Regions from separate parts of the Chryseobacterium sp. WG23 genome, predicted to be linked through region 3. Evidence: riboswitches for the same ligand, from Rfam matches in the RefSeq annotation. Region 3 holds a riboswitch; each other region holds the start of a gene.
The links. A riboswitch is a leader RNA that binds a small molecule or an ion and turns the genes downstream of it on or off. The one in region 3 is predicted to bind cobalamin.
Positions count from the first base shown of each region.

Region 1: another riboswitch for cobalamin. It lies ahead of MP477_RS19615 (TonB-dependent siderophore receptor); the one in region 3 lies ahead of MP477_RS11060 (T9SS type A sorting domain-containing protein).
Region 2: another riboswitch for cobalamin. It lies ahead of metE (5-methyltetrahydropteroyltriglutamate--homocysteine S-methyltransferase); the one in region 3 lies ahead of MP477_RS11060 (T9SS type A sorting domain-containing protein).

Region 1 is NZ_JALCZE010000014.1:39,524-41,796, reverse strand. It holds gene pafA (alkaline phosphatase PafA) at 1-522, shown strand, start outside; cobalamin riboswitch at 690-868, shown strand; gene MP477_RS19615 (TonB-dependent siderophore receptor) at 900-2,273, shown strand, end outside.
Region 2 is NZ_JALCZE010000001.1:194,073-196,345, reverse strand. It holds gene metE (5-methyltetrahydropteroyltriglutamate--homocysteine S-methyltransferase) at 1-929, opposite strand, end outside; cobalamin riboswitch at 1,105-1,289, opposite strand; gene MP477_RS00890 (Lrp/AsnC family transcriptional regulator) at 1,489-1,950, shown strand; gene MP477_RS00885 (hypothetical protein) at 2,108-2,273, opposite strand, start outside.
Region 3 is NZ_JALCZE010000006.1:161,397-163,669, forward strand. It holds gene clpP (ATP-dependent Clp endopeptidase proteolytic subunit ClpP) at 1-129, shown strand, start outside; gene MP477_RS11060 (T9SS type A sorting domain-containing protein) at 218-1,291, opposite strand; cobalamin riboswitch at 1,393-1,584, opposite strand; gene MP477_RS11065 (esterase-like activity of phytase family protein) at 1,843-2,273, shown strand, end outside.

The sequences.
Region 1 (2,273 bases), on a different contig from region 3:
GAAGGCATGGAAAAAAATCTTAATCAGAAACTGAAAGAAAAATTTGGTGCTGATAACCTGATCAATGCTATAGATAATTATCAGGTGTATTTTGACAGAAAAGTATTGGCAGATACTAAACTTGAGCTGGATGATGTGAGAAATTTTGCGGTAAAAGAACTTGAAAAAGATCCTACTGTTTTATATGCTGTTTCTGTAGACAGAGTTCAGGAAGCCAGTATTCCGGAGCCTATCAAACAAAGAATTATCAATGGGATCAACAGACAGAGAAGCGGAGATATCCAGTTGATTTCTCATGACTCTATGCTTCCTCCTTATTCTAAAACAGGAACTACACACAGTGTTTGGAACTCTTATGATTCCCATATTCCATTGATTTTTATGGGTTGGGGAGTTCAGCAGGGAGAAAGCAATAAAGAATACCACATGACAGATATTGCACCTACGGTTTCTTCTTTATTGAAAATCCAGTTTCCAAGTGGAAATGTTGGAAATCCGATTACAGAAGTGATGGGGAAATAATCAAACAACATCAGTATATATAAATGGCTGCTTTCAACTATTGGAGGCAGCTTTTATTTTTATAGTATTCATCAAGGCCGGTTGCTGTACAGGATTTTCTAATACTTATGAATAAGACGTAATTTTTTACCTGTTATTTCACTTTTTGTCTAATACATTTAAAAAGCTATCTTTGCAAAAATTATGGTTTCCAATATATTGGAATGAAAAGGGAATCGGGTGGAACTCCCGGACTGTCCCCGCAACTGTAAATCGCAACAAAAGTTTCTGTAAAAAACCACTGTGTAAAAACGGGAAGGTACAGAAGGCGAAAGTCAGGAGACCTGCCAGAATAATAATCAAAATATATATTGCTTTCGGAGGAAGAGTAAATTAGTATGGATATAAAAAGATCTTTAGTACTGCTTTTTTCGTCTTATGGCTGCTTTCTTTTTGGACAAGAGAAGGCCTTAGATACTATTTATGTATTCGACAGCCAGATAAACAAAGTAAAGCTCTTTCATCATGTAACGAATATTACCAATGAAGATGCTGAAAAAAATTCTGCCAACCTTTCCGAATTACTGAGATTTCAATCTCCTGTGTATATCAAAGAAAATGGGCGTGGTGCCGTTTCTTCACCTTCTTTCAGGGGAACTACCGCCCAGCAGACTGCTTTTGTATGGAATGGAATTAATATTAACTCCAGTTTTTTAGGACAGGGAGATATCAATAATATGGCTTTGTTTGGATATGACCAGATCGGAATTAAACCTGGTGGAGGTAGTGTTATTTATGGCAGTGGCGCCATTGGGGGAAGTATTCATTTGAATAGCAGCCTTGATTTTAATAAAGGTTTCCATGCTGCTCTGTTTTCAGAATTTGCATCTTTTAATACTTATAATAATGTTGTTAAAGGTTCTTACAGCAATGATAAGTTCAGCTTTAAAGTTTCCGGAAGCCATTCTATAAGCCAGAATGATTATGAAGTAGAAGAAGCGGGCGGAAAGAAGTATACGAATGACAACGGAAAGTATTACAATACCAATTTCAATATAGCAGTAGCTTATAAAATTGCTCCCCATCATCAGATCTCATGGATATCAGAGACTTTTAACGGAAAACAGCATTATCCTGTTCGTTTTGGTGATCTGGAAACCAAGACAAAGTATCATACCCAGAATTTCAGAAACCTGATGGCCTGGGATTGGAATACCACGCGTTTCAGCAATTCATTTAAAGCAGCCTATACTGAGGAAAATTTTCAGTATTTTGGAGATATTGCAGAACCGGAAACCAGTGGAGGTGCCGGAAAGAATTATATTTTGAAAAATGATTTCAATTACTTCCTCAATTCAAAATGGAATATCAATATTATCGGAGAATTTCAAGTGAATAAAGGTAAGGGAGAGGGAAGCTCAAAAATAGGTGATATCAGCAGAAATGCCGGGTCTATTGCCGGATTACTTCGTTATTTTCCTATCAAAGACTTACGGTTTGAAGCCGGAATCAAGAAAGATTTTGTAGAAGACTTTAAATCACCGGTCTTATTTTCTTTTTCAGGAAAATGGAATGCCACCCAATGGTATGATGTAGGGCTAAGTGTTTCAAGAAACTTCAGAGCTCCTTCATTTAATGACCTCTACTGGACACCGGGAGGAAATCTGAATTTAAAACCGGAAACTTCCTACCAGTTTGAATGGAGTAACCAGTTTAAATTAGGAAATTTTAAATTATCTATAGCTCCTTACTATATGAATATCCGTGATATG
Region 2 (2,273 bases), on a different contig from region 3:
GCCAAAGATTTTTCATACTCATTTTTCCAGATATTTCTTCCGTCTACTACTCCTAATGACAGGCTTAGGTTTTCAGGAACAGCATGTAAAATATCTGCCAGCTGCTCAGGATTTCTCACCAGGTCTATATGCAGAACGTCTGCAGGAAGTGACACAGCAAGAGATGCATTGTCTTTCAATCCATCGAAATAGGTCGCAACGATGAATTTTAGCAGTGGGAATTGTTTTCTAAGTTCCCGGTAAACGTACTGGTAGGTTTCTTTTGCTTTCTCTGTTATATCTAAAGTTAAAAACGGCTCATCAAACTGAATCCATTGAGCACCCTGATCCTGAAGTTTTGTTAAGATTTCAGTGTATACCGGAAGAAGGTTTTTGGCAAGATCCAGTTTATCAAATCCCTCTTCTTTTTCCTTTCCTAAAAGAAGATAAGAAACAAGTCCGATGAGTACCGGCTTGGCATTAATTCCTGCTTGTTTAGCTCCCGCAAACTCGTTGAATATTTTGTCGGAAGTCAGTGTAAACTGCTGATTTTTATAAAATTCAGGAACAATATAATGATAATTGGTATCAAACCATTTTGTCATTTCCATGGCCGTGATATCCAGCCCGTCTTTCTGGTATCCTCTGGCCATCGCAAAGTACAGATCCAGCTCTGAATTATTTTTTTTAAGGGCTACTTCATGATAACGTACCGGAATAGCACCTACAATTAAGCTCATATCCAGTACCTGATCATAATAGGAAAAATCATTACATGGAATAAGGTCTATCCCTGCCTCCTTCTGAATATTCCAATTGTGATTGCAGATATTCCTTCCTGTAGTAAGAAGTTCTTCCAAAAGGATTTTGCCTGACCAATATTGCTCGCAGGCTTTTTTGAGTTCTCTTTTGCTACCAATTCGCGGATAGCCAAGAATGTGCGTTTGCATTTTTTTTAAACTTTTAATTAAACTTATTTTTAAAAGCTCTTTGAATGCTTCGTAATGCTTTTGCCGGTAAGATTTTTTTGGGAAATAATGCATACCTGACAGTTCCGTTTTACTCTTGGAAAAACGTACTAAAAAGTATATCATCTGTATGACCCAAAGCTTCAGACCGCGAAAGCATTGTCAATTCAGTAAAGGCAGGTCTCCTGACTTGTAACAGTTTCTGTCGTCCTTCCCGCTTAGGCAGTGGATCACAAGGACAGAACCCTTTGGTATGTTACTTACAGTTGCGCGACAGCTCGTGATTTGCACACGATTCCCTATTAATTTACCTTACGTAAAACCTCTCCTGTTTGATGAAGTATCTGTAAAGAACTATTCTTATCAATTACATTTTCTATCTGTGCTAATAAAAGATTTTAATTTTGTGTAAATTTACAAATACAGAATAAACGAATAATAATTAGTTTTAAATAAAGTAAATAAATCTGTATGATTTTATTTTAAAAGAATATAATTCTGTAATTTTGAATAAAATTAATACTAAAAAGAATAATATCCTGTGGAACATCTTGATACCAAAGATATACAGCTGCTGAGACTGCTTCAGAAAAATGCAAAACTTACCGTTAAGGAGCTTGCCAAAGAAATTAATCTTTCCCCTTCTCCTGTTTTTGAAAGGGTGAAACGTCTGGAACAGGAAGGCTATGTGAAAAAATATGCTGCGGTTCTTGATCCGGATAAACTTAACCGGGGTTTTACCGTTTTCTGCCAGATCAAGCTGAAAATTCATGACCGTTCTGTAGGCTATGATTTCGTTAATGAAATTCTGGAAATAGAAGAAGTGGCAGAATGTTATAATATTTCCGGAGATTTTGATTTCCTGCTGAAAGTTCAGGTCCGGGATATGAAACATTATCAGGATTTTGTATTCAATACACTGGGTTCTGTAGATTCTATCGGAAGTACGCACAGTACGTTTGTAATGGCAGAAGTAAAAAATACCCATGGCTTAACAATCTGATATTTTTGAGTACAATTTTGAGTACAATCGTTTTTAGCGGGTAACAGGTATTTGGAGAAAATAAAGGAATAAATGGGTGAATTCCTGTTGTTTCAGGAGAAAAAGAAATAAAAATAAGACAGAAACAGTTTATTAAAATTGTTTCTGTCTAGGCTCCTTATAAAGGTGAAATGTACACTTCTATTTTAGTGCCGTCATAATTAAAGGTTCCGTCTGAATTTCTTTTACCTAAGAAAACCCAGTCCATATCTACGGGAACAGACCATGCTGATCCTAATGAGAATCCGTTTACAGATCGGATTTCGTTACCATTTCCTGTAGTA
Region 3 (2,273 bases):
CATCACTCAGGACAAACTTATGAGTGGGTTGAAAAATCTTCTGACAGAGACTACTGGATGACTTCTGAAGAAGCTAAAGGCTACGGAATGGTAGATGAGGTTTTACAGAGATCAACAGAGAAAAAATAATCGATGCTGGAAATCGGAAAAAACGCACCAATACGGTGCGTTTTTTTGTTTTATCATTGTATGAAAAAAGCATTTCACATAGGATGTTCTACTTCTTGATGATCTTATGGATGGTTGAAGTATCTGCTGTCTTTATCTCAACAAAATAAACACCTGAATTCAAAGAATGAATATCAATTTTTGTGGCTTGGGAAGTGATTACTTTTTGGCCTAAAGAAGAGTAGATATTTATTTCTTTATATTTTTCAATGGATTCGATCTGGATAAAATCATTTGCAGGATTAGGATGAATACTGAATTTTTTCTTTGTGACAGAAGAAACTCCCAGCATAGAATCGGCTGCTTCCGTAGGGGTAAATGGTCTTCTCTGTCCGAAACTTATACCCATCCAGTCATTGTTGGCTAACTGAATCTGGGAAAGGTCAGACTTCTTTTGCCAGCTTGAGAGGTCTTTTCCTTTATATAATTTCCAGCTGTCTGCCACTGTGGCGTTTCCTGTAAAATTATTCAATGAAAGAGCAGAAATCTGGCTGTTTGATGAGGTGAAATTAAAATAAGAGGCTTGAGACCGGATCAGCTGTAAGGCCTGCTCGGCTGTGATGCTTCCGTTATATTTAATTCCAAACACAAAAGAATCTGCATTTCCGTTTGACTGATTGGTTCCAAAATCAACCACTACCAGGCTTTTATTACTTCCTGTTCCTATCCAGTTGGTAATCTGAGAGGGAACATACCATTGTGAGCTGTATGCCGCAACAGGTGTAGAAGGCGGAGTGTCAGCATCATCAATTCCATAAGTAATTCCGTACCATTTTCCATCAGTCAGAGGTGTATAACCCGGGCCGTTGTTCCATGTCATATTTCCTGCGCTGGCTCCGGACCATGGGATCCAGCTGTCATCAATATCCGGCGTATGATGATTATAATGAAAGCTTTGAAGAAAACCTGAAGGAATATCAATCTCCATTTGAGGTTCTGCAGCTACAATAGCGTTGATCATGTCTTCCATCAGTAAACCATCCGCATCAAAACGGTACCCCCATGCATAAGAAGCAAGAGAATTATTATCGTTAAAATCTGCAATGAAATAGGCTTTCTTTGAACCTGTTCCTACCCAAAACTTAATGTCGTTCTCTGTAAATTGGGCAGACAAAAACTGCATAAAAAGCAGTAAGAAAAAAAAATAGATTTTTCTCATGATATAATTAAATTAAAGTTTTATTCCCGAAACTTACTTAAGAAAAGTGACAATAATCACGATCCTGAAGTGACAATGGATAAGGCAGGTCTCCTGGCTTGCATCCTATAGCACACCTTCCCGGATCAGTATCCAGTGGTTGTATTTTGCTATAAGTAAAACAGCTTACAGTTGCGGGTACAGCTCAAGAATTAAATTTTATTCTCACTTGATTCCCTATTAATGAACAGTGTTCAACCTTAAAACGCCGCAAATATATCATATAAATTTTTGAGTCCTGTTTTGTGAATTATCTTTTAGTTTTTATATTTTCCCTGAAGCTGAATGGTTTTTAATGCTATGTTTTTTTGAATTGATAATCAAATTGAAGATGTTGTTAGGTTTTCGGATTTAAACCAAAAGTTTTACTGTTTATATTAAATTCATTTTCATGGCTCCATTGTTAAAATACAATTATCATTATATTCAAGATCAGTTTACAATCAATTTATATTTTCGCAGCCATAAAAGAGAATATGAAAAGACTGCTACTATCCGCATTTGTGTTAATGGCGCTGGCATCCTGTAAAGATGATGACATCACCAGTAACCAGGAGATTAATTATTCTAAGCTTCCGCAGGAATTTGCTTTTTCAAAATTGGCTACTATCAATGGAGTAGATGTGATCAACGGAGGATTTGGATCCGGAGCAGCGGCACATCCTACAAGAAAAGGAGAATTTTATGTCATTACAGACCGTGGTCCGAATACAGATTACTTAAGCGGTAAAAAATTTCTTGTCCCTAATTTTACCCCAACGATTATGCATTTTAAAATCAATGCAGAAGGTAATATCGAGGTCATTCAATATATTAAACTTAAAAACCCTTCAGGCCAGCCTATCACAGGACTTCCAAATCCTATAGGAATGGGAAGTACCGGTGAAGTAGCCTATGATGCTTCAGG